One region of the Streptomyces sp. NPDC056373 genome, then DNA from elsewhere that is predicted to be linked to it. Evidence: riboswitches for the same ligand, from Rfam matches in the RefSeq annotation. Region 1 holds a riboswitch; each other region holds the start of a gene.
The links. A riboswitch is a leader RNA that binds a small molecule or an ion and turns the genes downstream of it on or off. The one in region 1 is predicted to bind cyclic di-AMP.

Region 1 (4,980 bases):
GCGGCGGCTGTCCGTGTCGTCCACGCACTCGTCCCTGAGCCGCCATTCTCACCCGAACAGGTGAGGAGTGGTGTGTTCCGTGGTCACCATCTGACCAAATCGGCCGGGGAGATACGTCAGACCGCGGGCTCAACTCCGCGTACTGCTGGGGTATGACACGAGAGGGCGGCTTCTCCCCCGACCCGTAGGGGTCGTGGGGGCCGCAGAGGTCGCAGGGGTCCGGTCGCAGGGGTCCGGATCGCCGGCGGGGACGGCCTAGCCGGCCCGGTGCACCACCGCGTCGCACAGCTCCTGGAGTGCCGTCTTCGCGGTGCACTCGGGCAGCGGCGCCAGCGCCGAACGGGCGTCCTGGGCGTAGCGGACGGTGTCCCGCCGGGCCTGCTCCAGCGCGGGGTGGGCCCGCAGCAGGCGCAGGGCCTCGGTGTGCCGGTCGTCGTCGGTGAGGTCGGAGTCGAGCAGCTCGCACAGGGCGATGTCCTCGGCGAGCCCGAGCCGGGCCGCGCGCTCGCGCAGCCGGAGCACCGGCAGGGTGGGGATGCCCTCGCGCAGGTCGGTGCCGGGGGTCTTGCCGGACTCGTGGGAGTCGGAGGCGATGTCGAGGACGTCGTCCGCGAGCTGGAAGGCCACGCCGAGCCGCTCGCCGTACTGGGTCAGCACGTGCACGACGGTCTCGTCGGCGCCGGACATCATCGCGCCGAACCGGCACGACACGGCGATGAGCGAACCGGTCTTGCCGCCCAGCACGTCCAGGTAGTGCTCCACGGGGTCCCGGCCGTCCTGCGGCCCGGCCGTCTCGAGGATCTGGCCGGTCACCAGACGCTCGAACGCCTCGGCCTGCACCCGGACGGCCTCCGGGCCGAGGTCGGCCAGGATGTGGGAGGCGCGGGCGAAGAGGAAGTCACCGGTGAGGACCGCGACGGAGTTGCCCCAGCGGGTGTTCGCACTCGCGACACCACGGCGCACGGCGGCCTCGTCCATGACGTCGTCGTGGTAGAGCGTGGCGAGGTGGGTCAGCTCCACGACGACGGCCGACGGCACGATCCCGGGCGCGTGGCGGTCACCGAACTGGGCGGAGAGCATCACGAGCAGCGGGCGGAACCGCTTGCCACCGGCCCGCACCAGATGCTGGGCGGCCTCCGTGATGAAGGGCACCTCACTCTTGGTGGCCTCGAGCAAGCCTTCCTCGACAGCCGTCAATCCGGCCTGGACGTCGGCTTCCAGAGCCTGGTCCCGCACGCTCAGCCCGAACGGCCCGACGTCGGTCACGAGGGGTCTCCTGTCTGCTGTGTCTGCCGGTGATTACGCGGATTGTCGATAGGTCGCTGCCCTCACTCGAGTCAGCGTATCCGGTCACGTTTCGATCACCGCCAGCGCCCGTGGTTACAGGCCGGGTGGTATCCGATCACGACCGCTATGTTTTCGATCAACCCATAAGAACAGATATTTATCGACCTACCCGGGGGTAGGGAGTTATGCACGATTTGCCGTGATGAGTCACTGAATTCCCCTTGGCGGAAATTGCCCCGCAGACTCGTGATCAGTGAGTTGAATCACTTCTTCCCCTTTTCCGCCGCGCTTCCGCACCGGCCCGTACCGCCTTCCCCCGAAAGCCAGTTGAGGCTTGGCTACCGCAAAGGATCAAGCCGCCCAAACGCCCCCGACCAAGGTCAACCGCGCAATATGTGACTGAGGTGCTTGTTCCCGACATGTGCTCTCGCATACGTTCCGGCCCTGTCCGGCGGACGCCTAATCCTGCCGCCGCCCGGACTCCCCACATCAACCGACTCACTCACGCGTGGCAGGAGCGGGGGACCCAGGTAAGTCGCCGGGCCGCACAGCGGCACGGCTCGGGGTGAAGCCGCGTACGGCACACAGCGCCGTACGCGGCCGGGCACCTCCCGGCCCGAACCCGACAGCTCACCTCGCAGGCGCCGGAGAGGAACATCGCCATGGCCGGACGAGGCACGCACCGTCGCCCCAGAACCAACCCGCTGACCCGAGGCATCGTCGCCCTGGGCACCGGCGGAGCCGCACTCACCCTTCCGCTCCTCGGCGCCACGCACGCGAGCGCCGCCGAACCCCAGAGCGCCCCCGTCGCGCAGTCCGTGAAGCAGGCGGCCCAGCCCGCCAAGTCCCTGACGTACACCGTGGTCAAGGGCGACTCGCTGGCCCGCATCGCGGACAAGTACGACGTCTCGGGCGGCTGGAAGCAGCTCTACAAGGACAACCGCGCGGTCGTCGGCGACAACCCGAAGCTGATCCACCCGGGGCTGAAGCTCAAGGTGAAGACCACCAAGCCGATCGCCCCGAAGAAGACGGCGACCCAGTCGTCCGCCCCCGCCAAGCCGGCCGCGAAGCCCGCCGGCGGCGTCGCCCAGGCCACCCAGGCGTCCGCGAAGACCTACGCGAACAACCTCGACGGGTGGATCCGCGAGTCGCTGGACATCATGGCGCAGCGGGGCATCCCGGGCTCCTACGACGGCATCTACCGCAACGTCATGCGCGAGTCGTCCGGCAACCCCCTGGCGATCAACAACTGGGACTCGAACGCCGCCGCGGGCACCCCGTCCAAGGGCCTGCTCCAGGTGATCGACCCGACGTTCGCCGCCTACCACGTGCCCGGCACCTCCTTCGACCCGTACGACCCGGTCGCCAACATCACGGCGGCCTGCAACTACGCGGCCGACCGCTACGGCTCGATCGACAACGTCAACGGCCCGTACTGAGCCGACCCGCCCAGCAGTCGCTCGAGGACGACGGCGATGCCGTCGTCCTCGTTCGACAGGGTGACCTCGTCGGCCACGGCCTTCAGTTCGGGGTGGGCGTTGGCCATCGCGACGCCGTGACCGGCCCAGTCGAACATCGGGATGTCGTTGGGCATGTCGCCGAAGGCGATGGTGTCCGCCGGCCGCAGCCCCAGGTGCTCGGCGGCCAGCGCCAGGCCCGTCGCCTTGGTGATCCCGCACGGCTGGAGCTCGACCGTGCCGGGCCCCGACATCGTCACCGTCGCCAGGGAGCCGACCACCGAGCGGGCCGTCGCCGCCAACTCGTCGTCCGTCAGGTAGGGGTGCCGCAGCAGCACCTTGCTGATGGGCTCGTCCCACAGCTGCTCGCGCCGCTCGACCCGGACCGCGGGCAGGGTCGGGTGCGGCATCAGATAGCCCGGCTCGATCAGCGTGAGCCCGTCCACCCCGTCCTGGTCGACCGCCGCGTAGACCTGCCCCACCTCGGCCTCGATCTTGCCGAGGGCGGTCTCCGCCAGCTCCCGGTCCAGGGTGATGGACCACAGCAGCCGGTCCGCGCCGGCGTCGTACACCTGCGCGCCCTGCCCGCACACCGCGAGCCCCGTGCACCCGAGGTCGTCCAGGAGCGGCCGCACTCTCGGCGCCGGCCGGCCCGTCACCACGAGGTGCTGGGCACCGGCGTCCGCCACCCGCGCGAGCGCGGCGAGGGACCGGTCGGACAGGGTGTCGTCGCCGCGCAGCAGCGTCCCGTCCAGATCGGTGGCGATGAGTGAATATGCGAGGGGTGCGGCCATGATCAGAGAATACGGACAGCGCGCCCCTTCGTTTCATCGCACGGCGGACGCCGATTGCCCGGTTGAAGGCCTCTGCACCGGTTGGCAACAACATGCTCCGCTACCTACCCGTGAGGCCGCATAGAGCGGTACCTTCCATGTGTCCAGGGGGGACTTGATCGGGGGGTCGGGTTGAACAGTGGGCGCATTCGCGTGGCCGGGCCCGGGGAGCTCGGCGAAGGGGAGAGGGAGCGCTGGCGTGCGCTGCGCGCCGCCTCGAAGGCACCGCGCAACCCTTTCATGGAGCCGGAGTTCACCGAAGCCGTCGGCCTGTTCCGGCCGGGGGCCCGGATCGCGGTGGTGTACGAGGGGCCGGAGCCGGCCGGCTTCCTGCCCTATGAGCGGGGCCCGTTGGGGCAGGGCAGGGCGATCGGACTGGGCGTCTCGGACGCACAGGGCGCGATCCTGCGGCCGGGCCTGGACGTCGAGACGGGCGAACTGCTGAAGGCATGCTCGCTGTCGAGCTTCGCCTTCGACAATCTGGAGGCCGAGCAGCGGCTGTTCGTCCGGTACGCGGCCGAGGAGTACGCCACCTACGTCATCGACGTGGAGAAGGGCTACGAGACCTACGAGTCGGTGCTGCGCGCACAGGCGCCGAAGTTCCTGAAGACGACCCTGGCCAAGGAGCGCAGGCTGGGCCGGCAGGCCGGTGAACTGCGGTTCGTGTTCGACGAGCGGGACCCGGCCGCGCTGCGCACGCTCATGGAATGGAAGTCCGCGCAGTACCGCAGGACCGGCCGCCGCGACCGGTTCGCCCAGGAGTGGATCACCCGGCTCGTCGGGCAGCTGGCCCGGACCCGGGCACCGGAGTGCAGCGGCACGCTGTCCGTGCTGTACGCCGGTGAGCGGCCCGTCGCCGCGCACTTCGGACTGCGTTCCGCCTCCGTACTGGCCTGCTGGTTCCCGTCCTACGACCCGGAGTTCGCGAAGTTCTCGCCGGGTCTGGTGCTGCATCTGCGCATGGCCGAGGCGGCGGCCGCCGCCGGCATCGGCACGCTCGACCTGGGGCGGGGCGCGGCCGAGTACAAGGACGCGCTGAAGACGGGCGAACTGCCCGTGTACGAGGGCGCGGTGACCCGTCCGGGGGTGGGCGCGACCCTGCACTGGCTGAGCCGTGAGCCGGCCCGCCGCGCGCACAGCTTCGTCCGCAGCAGGCCGCAGCTCGCGTCACTGGCCGCGCGGACGCTCAAGGGCGCGGCTCGGCTGCGTCGTACCTGACACACAAGGGGGGTGGGCGCATGGCCCGTTCGGTGCGTGCGCAGGAGGAGATACGGCGGTTCCTGGACATCGGGGCGGTGCAGGTCGCCGAGCTGGACCTCGACGGTGACGAGGCGGTGCTCAGACCCGGCCCGGGGAGTCCGCCCGTGACGCACGGAGAGGTGTTCGTGCTGGTCAGGAGGGGC
Region 2 (4,980 bases), on a different contig from region 1:
TGAGGGCACGATGCTGGACATCTCCGAAGACGGTCGTACCTGGGTCCTCTCCGGGCCGGCCAGCAGCTATGCCGTCCATGTCACCGACCGGGACGAGCTGCTGCACCTGCACTGGGGCCCCCGGATCGGCCTGGCCGACGCCGAGGCCCTCGCCGTCCGGCCGCTGCCGGACTTCTGGCCCTTCGAGTCGCAGCTCGACGGACGCGAGGAGTACCCGGTCGAAGGCGGCCCCCGCTTCGTCCGCCCCGCCCTGTCCGTACGCACCGCCGAGCGACGGGGCACCGAGTGGGCCTACGCGGGGCACGACGCCGAGGACGGCGAGCTGCGGCTGCGGTTCCGCGACGGCGAGCTGGCCATCACCCTGCACTACCGGATGCGCCCCTCGGCGGATGTCGTCGAGCGCTGGGTGACCCTGGACAACCAGGGGCCGGCCGTCGAGCTGCTCCGTGCCGACTCCGCCACCTGGACCCTGCCCGACCGCGACACCTGGCGTCTGTCCCAGCTGCACGGCCGCTGGGGCGCCGAGTCCCGGCTGACCCGCTCCGGGCTCACCCACGGCGAGAAGGTCATCGGCAGCCGTCGCGGCCATACCTCCCACCAGCACCTGCCCTGGGTCGCCCTCGACACCGACGCCACCGAGGAGCGCGGCGAGGTCTACAGCTGCGCCCTGGGCTGGTCCGGGTCCTGGCGCATCGCCGTGGCCCAGCTCCCGGACGCGCGCGTGCAGATCACCGGCGGCGCCGGCTACGACGACTCGGGCCTGCTGATGCTCGGCGCGGGGGAGTCGTACACGACCCCCGTCTTCGCCGGGCTCTGGTGTGACGGCGGGTTCGGCGGGGCGAGCCGCGCCTGGCACGCCTACCAGCGGGCGTACGTGATCCCGGACGCGGACCGGGACCGGCCGGTGCTGTTCAACTCCTGGGAGGCCACCGAGTTCGACATCTCCGAGGAGCAGCAGCGGGAGCTCGCCGCGCGGGCCGCCGCCATGGGTGTCGAGCTGTTCGTGGTCGACGACGGCTGGTTCGGGGCGCGTACCAGTGACCGGGCCGGGCTCGGTGACTGGAGCCCGAACCTCGACCGCTTCCCGGGTGGGCTGAAGCCGCTCGCCGACCATGTGCACGGCCTCGGTATGCAGTTCGGGATCTGGGTCGAGCCCGAGATGGTCAACCCGGACAGTGACCTGTACCGCGCGCACCCGGACTGGGTGCAGTACCAATCAGGACGAAAGCGGACGGAATTCCGTAATCAGCTGGTGCTCAACCTCGCCCGTGAGGACGTCCGGGAGTACCTCTGGGAGCAGCTCGACGGCCTCCTCTCCAGTGCGCCGATCGACTACGTGAAGTGGGACTTCAACCGCTGCTTCACCGACGCCGGCTGGCCGGACGACGCCTACCCGCAGCGGCTGTGGGTCGACCACGTGCACGGCCTGTACGCCCTGCTGGACCGGCTGCGGACCGCCCATCCGGGGGTGGCCTTCGAGTCCTGCTCGGGCGGCGGCGGGCGGATCGACCTCGGCGTGCTGAGCCGCACGGACCAGGTGTGGACCTCCGACAACACCGACCCTCTCGACCGGCTCGCCATCCAGCACGGCTTCAGCCAGATCCATCCGGCCCGGGTCATGGCCGCCTGGGTCACCGACAGCCCGAACGCCATGCTCAACCACCGGGCCAGCTCGCTGCGGTTCCGGTTCGTGAGTGCCATGGCGGGGGTGCTCGGGGTCGGCGGCGACCTCACGAAGTGGACGCCGGAGGAGCTCGCCGAGGCGGCCGAGTGGGTGGGGCTCTACAAGGAGATCCGGCCCGTGGTGCAGCGCGGCGACCAGTACCGGCTGCGGCCTCCGGAGGGCGGGCTGAGCGCTGTGCAGTACGTCCTCGGCGAGGAGACGGTCGTCTTCGCCTGGCTGCAGGCCCAGCGCTACGGCGAGCCCGTTCCGACGCTCCGGCTGCGTGGCCTCGACCCGGCGGAATCGTATGAATGCCTTGAAACGGGAGAAGTTCACCGAGGGGCCGTACTGCTTCATCACGGACTGCGGGTCGGATTGCGCGGGGACCTGGACGCCACCGTCGTCCGCCTTAAGCGGAAGTAGCCATTCTGTCCGAATAGGGAATTTTAGCCGCTTGAGGATAACGTGCCCCGATCGCATAGGAGATGGGGTCGGGGTGCGTGACCATCGTCATATTCGTGACGATATGCTGTCGCCATGTTCACGTAATCCCCGCATTTTCCAGGGCGATTGAAGCAAGCGGGAGATCGGTAATCCACGCTCGGTGACGGCATATGTGGCGACACGTCAAGAAAAACGCCGTCACGAGCAACCGCAAGCTTGTCCTATTGCGTCGTGGTCGCTTACGTTCCACACCAATCCGGACGGACGCCTAATCCTGCCGCCGCCCGGAGCCCGCACACACTGACCCGAAGCACGGCAGGAGCGGGGGACCCACAGGTAAGACGCCTGTTCCGGTTCCCGGAACGGCTTGGGGTTCAGCCGCGCCACGGCACGGCCGGGCATCTCCAGCCCGCACCCGACAGCTCACCTCGCAGGCGACGGAGAGGAATTCGCCATGCCCGCGAAGGGTAAGCACCGCCGTCCCAAGACCCAGCGTTTCACCCGCTCCATCGCCGTCGCCGGAACCGGCGGGGCCGCTCTCGCCCTGCCTCTCATGGGGGCCGCCGGCGCCCACGCCGCCACCCCGCAGTCCGCTCCGGACAAGGCCGTCCAGTCGGCTCCGGCCGCCGCGGAAAAGGCCGCCCAAAAGGCAGACGGCGGCCGCTCGTACACCGTCAAGGCCGGCGACTACCTCGCGAAGATCGCCGGTGAGCAGCACGTCAGCGGTGGCTGGAAGAAGCTCTACGCGGACAACCGTGACGCCGTCGGCTCCGACCCGTCGCTGATCCACCCGGGCCTGAAGCTGTCGATCGGCAAGAAGGCGGCGAGCGCCCCGAAGGCCTCGGCCCCGTCCGCGCCGAAGGCCTCCGCTCCGAAGCCGTCCGCCGCCGATTCGGCCCCGAAGACGGAGACCGCCGCGAAGCCGGCCGCCGCCGAGAGCGACACCGGCGGCTTCACCCTCCCGGTGACCGGTGCCACCATCGGCACCCCGTACCACATGTCGGGCAGCATGTGGTCCAGCGGCTACCACACCGGTGTCGACTTCGTCGTGCCGACCGGCACCTCCCTCAAGGCCGTCGGCGCGGGCACGGTCGTGTCCGCCGGATGGGGCGGCGCGTACGGCAACCAGGTCGTCATCAAGCTCGACGACGGCTACTACGCCCAGTACGCCCACCTCTCCCAGCTCTCCGTCTCGGCCGGCCAGACCGTGACCGAGGGGCAGCAGGTCGGCCTCTCGGGTGCGACCGGCAACGTGACCGGACCGCACCTGCACTTCGAGATCCGCACCACGCCGGACTACGGCTCGGACGTGGACCCGGTCGCCTTCCTGCGCTCGCACGGCGTCTCCGTCGGCTGACCCACCGCACGACCACCTGCCTGACACGCCACCGAAGGCCGGACCCCGATCCCCGGGTCCGGCCTTCGGTGTGTGCGCCCGCCGTCGCCCGCCCCAAGGGATCGACAGGCGGCGGCAGTTGGGACAGAGTGATCACGGCCGGAGTGCAAGCGCTTTCCAGAGCCTTCCCGGCGGATTCCGAGGAGTTGTGTCACCGTGCCGACCACCCGCAGAGCGTTCGGAGCCCTGGCCGCCGGAGCCGCCCTGGGGGCCCTCGCCCCCACGGCCACCGCGCACGCCGCGTCCCCGCACCGCCGTCTCCTCGCACGCGACGACTTCTGTCACGGCCTCGGGCAGTGGGCGGCCGAACTGCAGGACGGCGGCACCGTCACCGCCTTACGCGGCACGCTGGAGATCGACGTACCGAGTGGCGCGACCGTGTGGTTCAGGCGGCGGCTGGACGGGCCGTACCTGCTCGAATACACCGCGACCCCCGTCTTCGAGGGCGGCGTCAACGACCGGGTCTCGGACCTCAACAACTTCTGGAACGCGACCGACGTCCGCTCCCCGGGCGACCTCTTCGCGACACCGCGCGGCGGAGCCCTCGACGAGTACGACCACCTCACGACGTACTACGCGGGCTACGGGGCCAACTACAACACCACGACCCGGCTGCGCCGCTACGTCGGCGAACCGGGCGTCCGCCCCCTCGTCTTCGACTACACCGAGCCGCTGCTGGTGCCGAACGAGCCCAACCGGGTGCGGATCGTGTCCGACGGTTCCACGGTCCGATGGTGGAACAACGGACGACTCGTCTTCGACCTCACCGATCCGCACCCCTACACCGGCGGCCATTTCGCCTTCCGGACCGTCTGGAGCCATTTCCGGATCAACGGGTTCCGGGTCTGGCGGCTCACCCCGAAACATCCCTGACAAGCGGGGTATTCCGGAGTTGGCGAACACTTTAGGAGTGGCTTATCTCACCGCCCGTCAACCCTTTCCTACGGTCGCGTAGGTCACATTCGAAGGTGAATCATGGGCTGCTGTGGCAGACGATTCGAAGAGTGACAGCAAAGCAGTGATCGGGTCGTACGTGGCGGTGGGGGACAGCTTCACCGAGGGCGTCGGCGACCCCGGCCCCGACGGGGCGTTCGTCGGCTGGGCCGACCGGTTCGCCGTCCTGCTCGCCGACCGCAGGCCCGAGGGCGACTTCCAGTACACCAATCTCGCCGTACGCGGAAAGCTCCTCGACCAGATCGTGGCGGACCAGGTTCCGCGGGCCGTCGGCATGGCCCCGGACCTCGTCTCGTTCTGCGCCGGGGGCAACGACATCATCCGGCCCGGCACCGACCCGGACGAGGTGGCCGAGCGCTTCGAGCGGGCTCTGGCCCAACTCACCGCCGTGTCCGGCACGGTCATGGTGACGACCGGCTTCGACACCCGTGGCGTGCCCGTGCTCAAGCACCTGCGCGGCAAGATCGCCACGTACAACGGGCACGTCCGGGCCATCGCCGACCGGTACGGCTGCCCGGTGCTC
Region 3 (4,980 bases), on a different contig from region 1:
GTTGTACTTGGCGACGCGCTCGGAGCGGGCCGGGGCGCCGGTCTTGATCTGGCCGCAGTTGGTGGCGACGGCCAGGTCGGCGATGGTGACGTCCTCGGTCTCGCCGGAGCGGTGGGACATCATGCACTTGAAGCCGTTGCGCTGGGCCAGCTCGACGGCGTCCAGGGTCTCGGTGAGCGAACCGATCTGGTTGACCTTGACCAGGAGCGCGTTGGCCGCGCCCTCCTCGATGCCGCGGGCGAGGCGCTCGGGGTTGGTGACGAACAGGTCGTCGCCGACGAGCTGGACCTTGTCACCGAGCTTGTCGGTGATGGTCTTCCAGCCCTCCCAGTCGTCCTCGAACAGCGGGTCCTCGATGGAGACGAGCGGGTACGCGTCGACGAGCTCCGCGTAGTACTCGGTCATCTCGGCGGCCGAGCGGCCCTTGCCCTCGAAGGTGTAGACGCCGTCCTTGTAGAACTCGGAGGCGGCGACGTCGAGCGCGAGGGCGATCTGCTCGCCGGGGGTGTAGCCGGCCTCCTTGATCGCCTCGAGGATGAGGTCGAGGGCCTCGCGGTTGGAGCCGAGGTCCGGGGCGAAGCCGCCCTCGTCGCCGAGGCCGGTGGCCAGGCCCTTGCTCTTCAGGACCTTCTTCAGGGTGTGGTAGACCTCGGCGCCCCAGCGCAGGGCCTCGGAGAAGGACTCCGCGCCGATCGGGGCGATCATGAACTCCTGGATGTCCACGTTGGAGTCGGCGTGCGAGCCGCCGTTCAGGATGTTCATCATCGGCACCGGCAGCAGGTGCGCGTTGGGGCCGCCCAGGTAGCGGAAGAGGGGGAGGTCGCTGGCCTCGGAGGCGGCGTGGGCCACGGCGAGGGAGACGCCGAGGATGGCGTTGGCGCCGAGCGAGCCCTTGTTGTCGGTGGCGTCCAGGTCGAACATGGCCTGGTCGATCAGGCGCTGCTCGGTGGCGTCGTAGCCGACCAGCTCCGGGCCGATCTGCTCGATGACCGCGAGCACGGCCTTCTCCACACCCTTGCCGAGGTAGCGGTTCGAGTCGCCGTCGCGGAGCTCGATGGCCTCGAAGGCGCCCGTGGAGGCGCCGGACGGGACGGCGGCACGACCGGTGCTGCCGTCGTCGAGGCCGACCTCGACCTCGACCGTGGGGTTGCCTCGGGAGTCCAGGATTTCCCGGGCTACGACGACGTCGATGGACGGCACGAGCATCTCCTTCTTCATGTGACGCGGTGACGCGGGTCGCGCGGACCCTGCGAGGTGCGGGCCCGGTGGCTCGCGACATGAGCCTAACCGGCTCCGGGCGATCGGCCACCGGGTCGCCCACCCCATGGACAGAACCGAGAGTAAATTGTTTCTGAACGGAACAAAGCCGGTCGCCGAAAAAACCCCGCCCCGGCGCGTACGGGGGATGACGCACCGGGGCGGGGAGCACGGGGACCCTGGGCGGGTCCGGGTGGGCCGCTGCTTACTTCAGGTGCAGCTGCTGGCCCGGGTAGATGAGGTTGGCATCGTCGACGATGTCCTTGTTCAGCTCGAAGAGCTTCTCCCAGCCGCCCTTGACCTTCTTGTCCGCGGCGATCGAGCTGAGGGTGTCACCCTTGACGACCTTGTACTCGCCGTCGCCCTTCTTGACCTTCTTGCCGGTCGGGGTGGTGACGGTCTTCTTGGCCGCCGGGCGCTCGTCGGAGCGGGAGGCCGGCTGCTGCTCGGTCTGACGGGACTCGGTGCTCTGCTGGCTCTGCTGGCTCTGCGAGGAGCTGCCGGAGTCGCTCGAGGAGCCGCCGCCGGTGGAGGCGCCGGACAGGCCCTTGCCGCAGACCGGCCAGGCGCCCTTGCCCTGGCTCGCCAGGACCTTCTCGGCGACCTGGATCTGCTGGTCCTTGCCGGCCTTGTCGGCGGTGGAGGCGTACTGGGTGCCGCCGTACGCGGCCCAGGTGGAGGCGGAGAACTGCAGACCGCCGTAGTAGCCGTTGCCGGTGTTGATGGACCAGTCGCCGCCGGACTCGCACTGGGCGACCGTGTCCCACTCGGAGGTGGTGGCGGCGGAGGCGTTGCCGGCCGCCATCAGCGGGGCGGCGACGGCGACACCGGCGACACCGGCGAGCGCGGCGGCGCGGGTGGCCTTGGACGGACGACGGTGCTTGCCCTTGCCGGAAAACAGCATGGATGGATCCCCTCACCGACGCCTGCGAGGTGAGCTGTCGGGTTCGGGCCGGTTGAGTTGCCCGGCCGCGTCCCTGAAACGGGACGCGGCTTCACCCCAAGCCCTTCCGGCACAACCGGCCGGTCGGGCACCTACCTTGGGTCCCCCGCTCCTGCCTACGGCGCTTGACGCGACGACTGTTCCCGTACGGCCGCTGGCAGGATTCGGCGTTGCGGCAGCCGGGGCTCGCGGTGGCGAGCGGTCACGACCGTAGACACGTGATCCGGAGAATTTCAAAGACGATCAGGGCTTCTGAGATCTATCTCTCACGGGCCCCAAACGGGACATCAGCCACGAAACAGGGCGCGAACTCACCCGGTTTCGGGGTGAGTTCGACCGCCGTTTCCGCACTGCCCGAACAGCTACTTCTCGTCCGCTTCGCCCTCGACCGTGAGCGTCTGACCGGGGAGGATGAGGTTCGGGTCGGCGCCGACCTCCTTCTCGTTGCCCTCGTAGAGCGCGTGCCATCCGCCGCTGACCCGAAGGGCGTCGGCGATGGACCAGAGGCTGTCGCCGATGCCCACGATGTAGGCGCCTTCGGAATCGCCGGAACTCTCCTCGGCGGGCGCGGAGTGACGCCCCGTCGCCTTCCCCTCGGGGCCACCGTCGGACGCGCCGGTCTCGTCGGCACTGGGGCCGCGGTGGCGGCCGGAACCGGTGTCGCCCGGCCGCGAGGAGTCGTCGCCCTGCCGGGCGCTGTCGGCCTTGTCGCTCTTCGAGGCGCCCGACGAGGAGTCGTCGGACTGCTGCTTCTGCGACGAACCAGTGGGTTCGGTCGACTTGTCCGGCTTGGCGGTTTCGTCCTTCGAGGCCGACGCGTCAGGCGATGACGAGGGAGAGGAGGAAGGGCCGTCCGAGGGGGACGAACCGAGCGAGTCGAGCAGGCCGGGCGAGTCGACCTCGCCGGACGAGTCGGACGCCCCGGACGAGTCCGACCCCTTGCCCTGCTCGAGGCCGGAGAGCAGTCCGCAGGTGCGCCAAGCGCCCACGCCCTGGTCGGCGAGGATTCTCTCGGCCACGGCTATCTGCTGGGAGCGGCTGGCCAGGTCGGCACTCGCGGCGTAGTCCAGACCGCCGTGACTCTCCCAGTCCTCCTGGGACAACTGCAGGCCGCCGTAGTAGCCGTTGCCGCTGTTCTCGCTCCATGCGCCGCCGGTCTCGCAGTCCGCGACCCGGTCCCAGGTCGTGCCGTCGGCCGCACTGGCGCCGGAGGCCCCGAGGAGGGGGATCGCGATGGCGGAGCCGGTCACTCCGGCCGCGACGAGGAGAGCCGGAGCCTGGCGGGGGCGACGGTGCCGACCGTTCCCGGAGAGCATACGGAGACCTTTCACGCGACAGCAGTGACCGACGCGGCGTGAATCCCTCCGCGTTGATGGGTGAACGTATCGGCAGACGATCACTTGTCACAAGTTCATGCCGCGCAGATCACGTGAAGATCACAGGTCTGATGTTTCGTCACCTTCAGCGGGGGCTACCGGAGCGAACTCCACCGGCAGTGTGCGCAGCCCCCGCATGATGAGGCCGCCGCGCCATCTCAGCTCGGCCGGATCCGCGGCCAGCCGGAGGTCCGGGAGGCGGGTCAGCAGGGTGGAGAGGGCGGTCTGGCCCTCCAGGCGGGCGAGCGGGGCGCCGAGGCAGTAGTGGATGCCGTGGCCGTATCCGAGGTGCTGGTTGTCGAGGCGGGAGAGGTCCAGTACGTCCGGATCGGCGAACCGCTCCGGGTCCCGGTCCGCGGCGGCCAGCACGACGAGGACGGGGTCACCCGCCTCGATGTGCTGCCCGCCGAGGGTGAGCGGCTGCGTGGCGAAACGCCAGGTGGCGAGTTCGACGGGGCCGTCGAAGCGGAGGAGTTCCTCGACGCCGGTCTCCAGGAGGCCGCTCTCCCCGGCGGCGAGGGACGCCTGGAGCCGGGCACGCTGCCCGGGGTGGGTGAGCAGCGCGTAGGTGCCGTTCCCTATGAGGTTGACGGTTGTCTCGAAACCGGCGAACAGCAGGATGAAGGCCATGGCCGCCGCCTCGTTCTCGGTGAGGTGCTCGCCGTGGTCGGAGGCGCGGATCAGACCGGAGATGAGGTCCTCACCGGGGGCGGGTTCGGCGGGCAGCGCCTCACGCTTGCGGTGGATGAGGTCGGCGAGGTAGCCGCGCATCTTCTTCACCGACCGCGCCACACCGCCCCTGGGGCCGCCCTGGTGACGGATCATCATGCCCGCCCAGTCACGGAAGTCGTCCTGGTCCTCGCGCGGGACGCCGAGCAGGTCGCAGATGGCGTAGATGGGGAGCGGGAAGGCGAACTCGTGGATCAGGTCGGCGGATCCCTTCGCCGCGAAACCGTCGATCAGAGTGTCGGTGAGCTCCTGCACCCGCGGCGCGAACTCGGCGACCCGGCGGGGTGTGAACGCCTTGGAGACCAGCCGCCGCAGCCGGGTGTGGTCCGGCGGGTCGATGTTCAGCAGATGCGTCATCAAGTCGGCCTTGCGCTCGCCGGGGATGCCCGTCTTCCCCTTGGCGTGCGCCGGTTCGTCGTGATGCGCCGGGTTCTTGGAGAGCCGGTTGTCGGCGAGCGTCTGCTTGGCGTCGGCGTACCGCGTGACCAGCCAGGCCTCCACTCCGCTGGGGAGCCGGGTCTTGTGGACGGGGCTGTGCTCGCGGAGCCAGGCGTAGGCGGGGTAGGGGTCGCTCGCGAACTCCCAGGTGAAGAGGTCGGGAGCGGTCGCGGGTGTGCTGGGCTGGGGCTGGTCGGTCACGCCTCGACCGTATCCGGCTTCCGGCGGCGGCTCTCC

Region 2: it holds a riboswitch for cyclic di-AMP, as region 1 does, so the genes downstream of both, ACFCXS_RS38345 (peptidoglycan DD-metalloendopeptidase family protein) here and ACFCXS_RS02960 (LysM peptidoglycan-binding domain-containing protein) in region 1, are expected to answer to the same signal.
Region 3: it holds a riboswitch for cyclic di-AMP, as region 1 does, so the genes downstream of both, ACFCXS_RS15170 (transglycosylase family protein) here and ACFCXS_RS02960 (LysM peptidoglycan-binding domain-containing protein) in region 1, are expected to answer to the same signal.

The regions. Positions count from the first base shown of each region.
Region 1 is NZ_JBHJPX010000001.1:622,347-627,326, forward strand. It holds gene ACFCXS_RS02955 (polyprenyl synthetase family protein) at 256-1,266, opposite strand; cyclic di-AMP (ydaO/yuaA leader) riboswitch at 1,769-1,944, shown strand; gene ACFCXS_RS02960 (LysM peptidoglycan-binding domain-containing protein) at 1,950-2,726, shown strand; gene ACFCXS_RS02965 (HAD family hydrolase) at 2,690-3,538, opposite strand; gene ACFCXS_RS02970 (GNAT family N-acetyltransferase) at 3,725-4,795, shown strand; gene ACFCXS_RS02975 (glycosyltransferase) at 4,816-4,980, shown strand, end outside.
Region 2 is NZ_JBHJPX010000030.1:36,972-41,951, forward strand. It holds gene ACFCXS_RS38340 (alpha-galactosidase) at 11-2,086, shown strand; cyclic di-AMP (ydaO/yuaA leader) riboswitch at 2,401-2,557, shown strand; gene ACFCXS_RS38345 (peptidoglycan DD-metalloendopeptidase family protein) at 2,562-3,464, shown strand; gene ACFCXS_RS38350 (DUF6250 domain-containing protein) at 3,660-4,376, shown strand; gene ACFCXS_RS38355 (SGNH/GDSL hydrolase family protein) at 4,522-4,980, shown strand, end outside.
Region 3 is NZ_JBHJPX010000006.1:335,793-340,772, reverse strand. It holds gene eno (phosphopyruvate hydratase) at 1-1,200, opposite strand, end outside; gene ACFCXS_RS15170 (transglycosylase family protein) at 1,463-2,161, opposite strand; cyclic di-AMP (ydaO/yuaA leader) riboswitch at 2,166-2,334, opposite strand; gene ACFCXS_RS15165 (transglycosylase family protein) at 2,563-3,516, opposite strand; gene ACFCXS_RS15160 (cytochrome P450) at 3,637-4,944, opposite strand.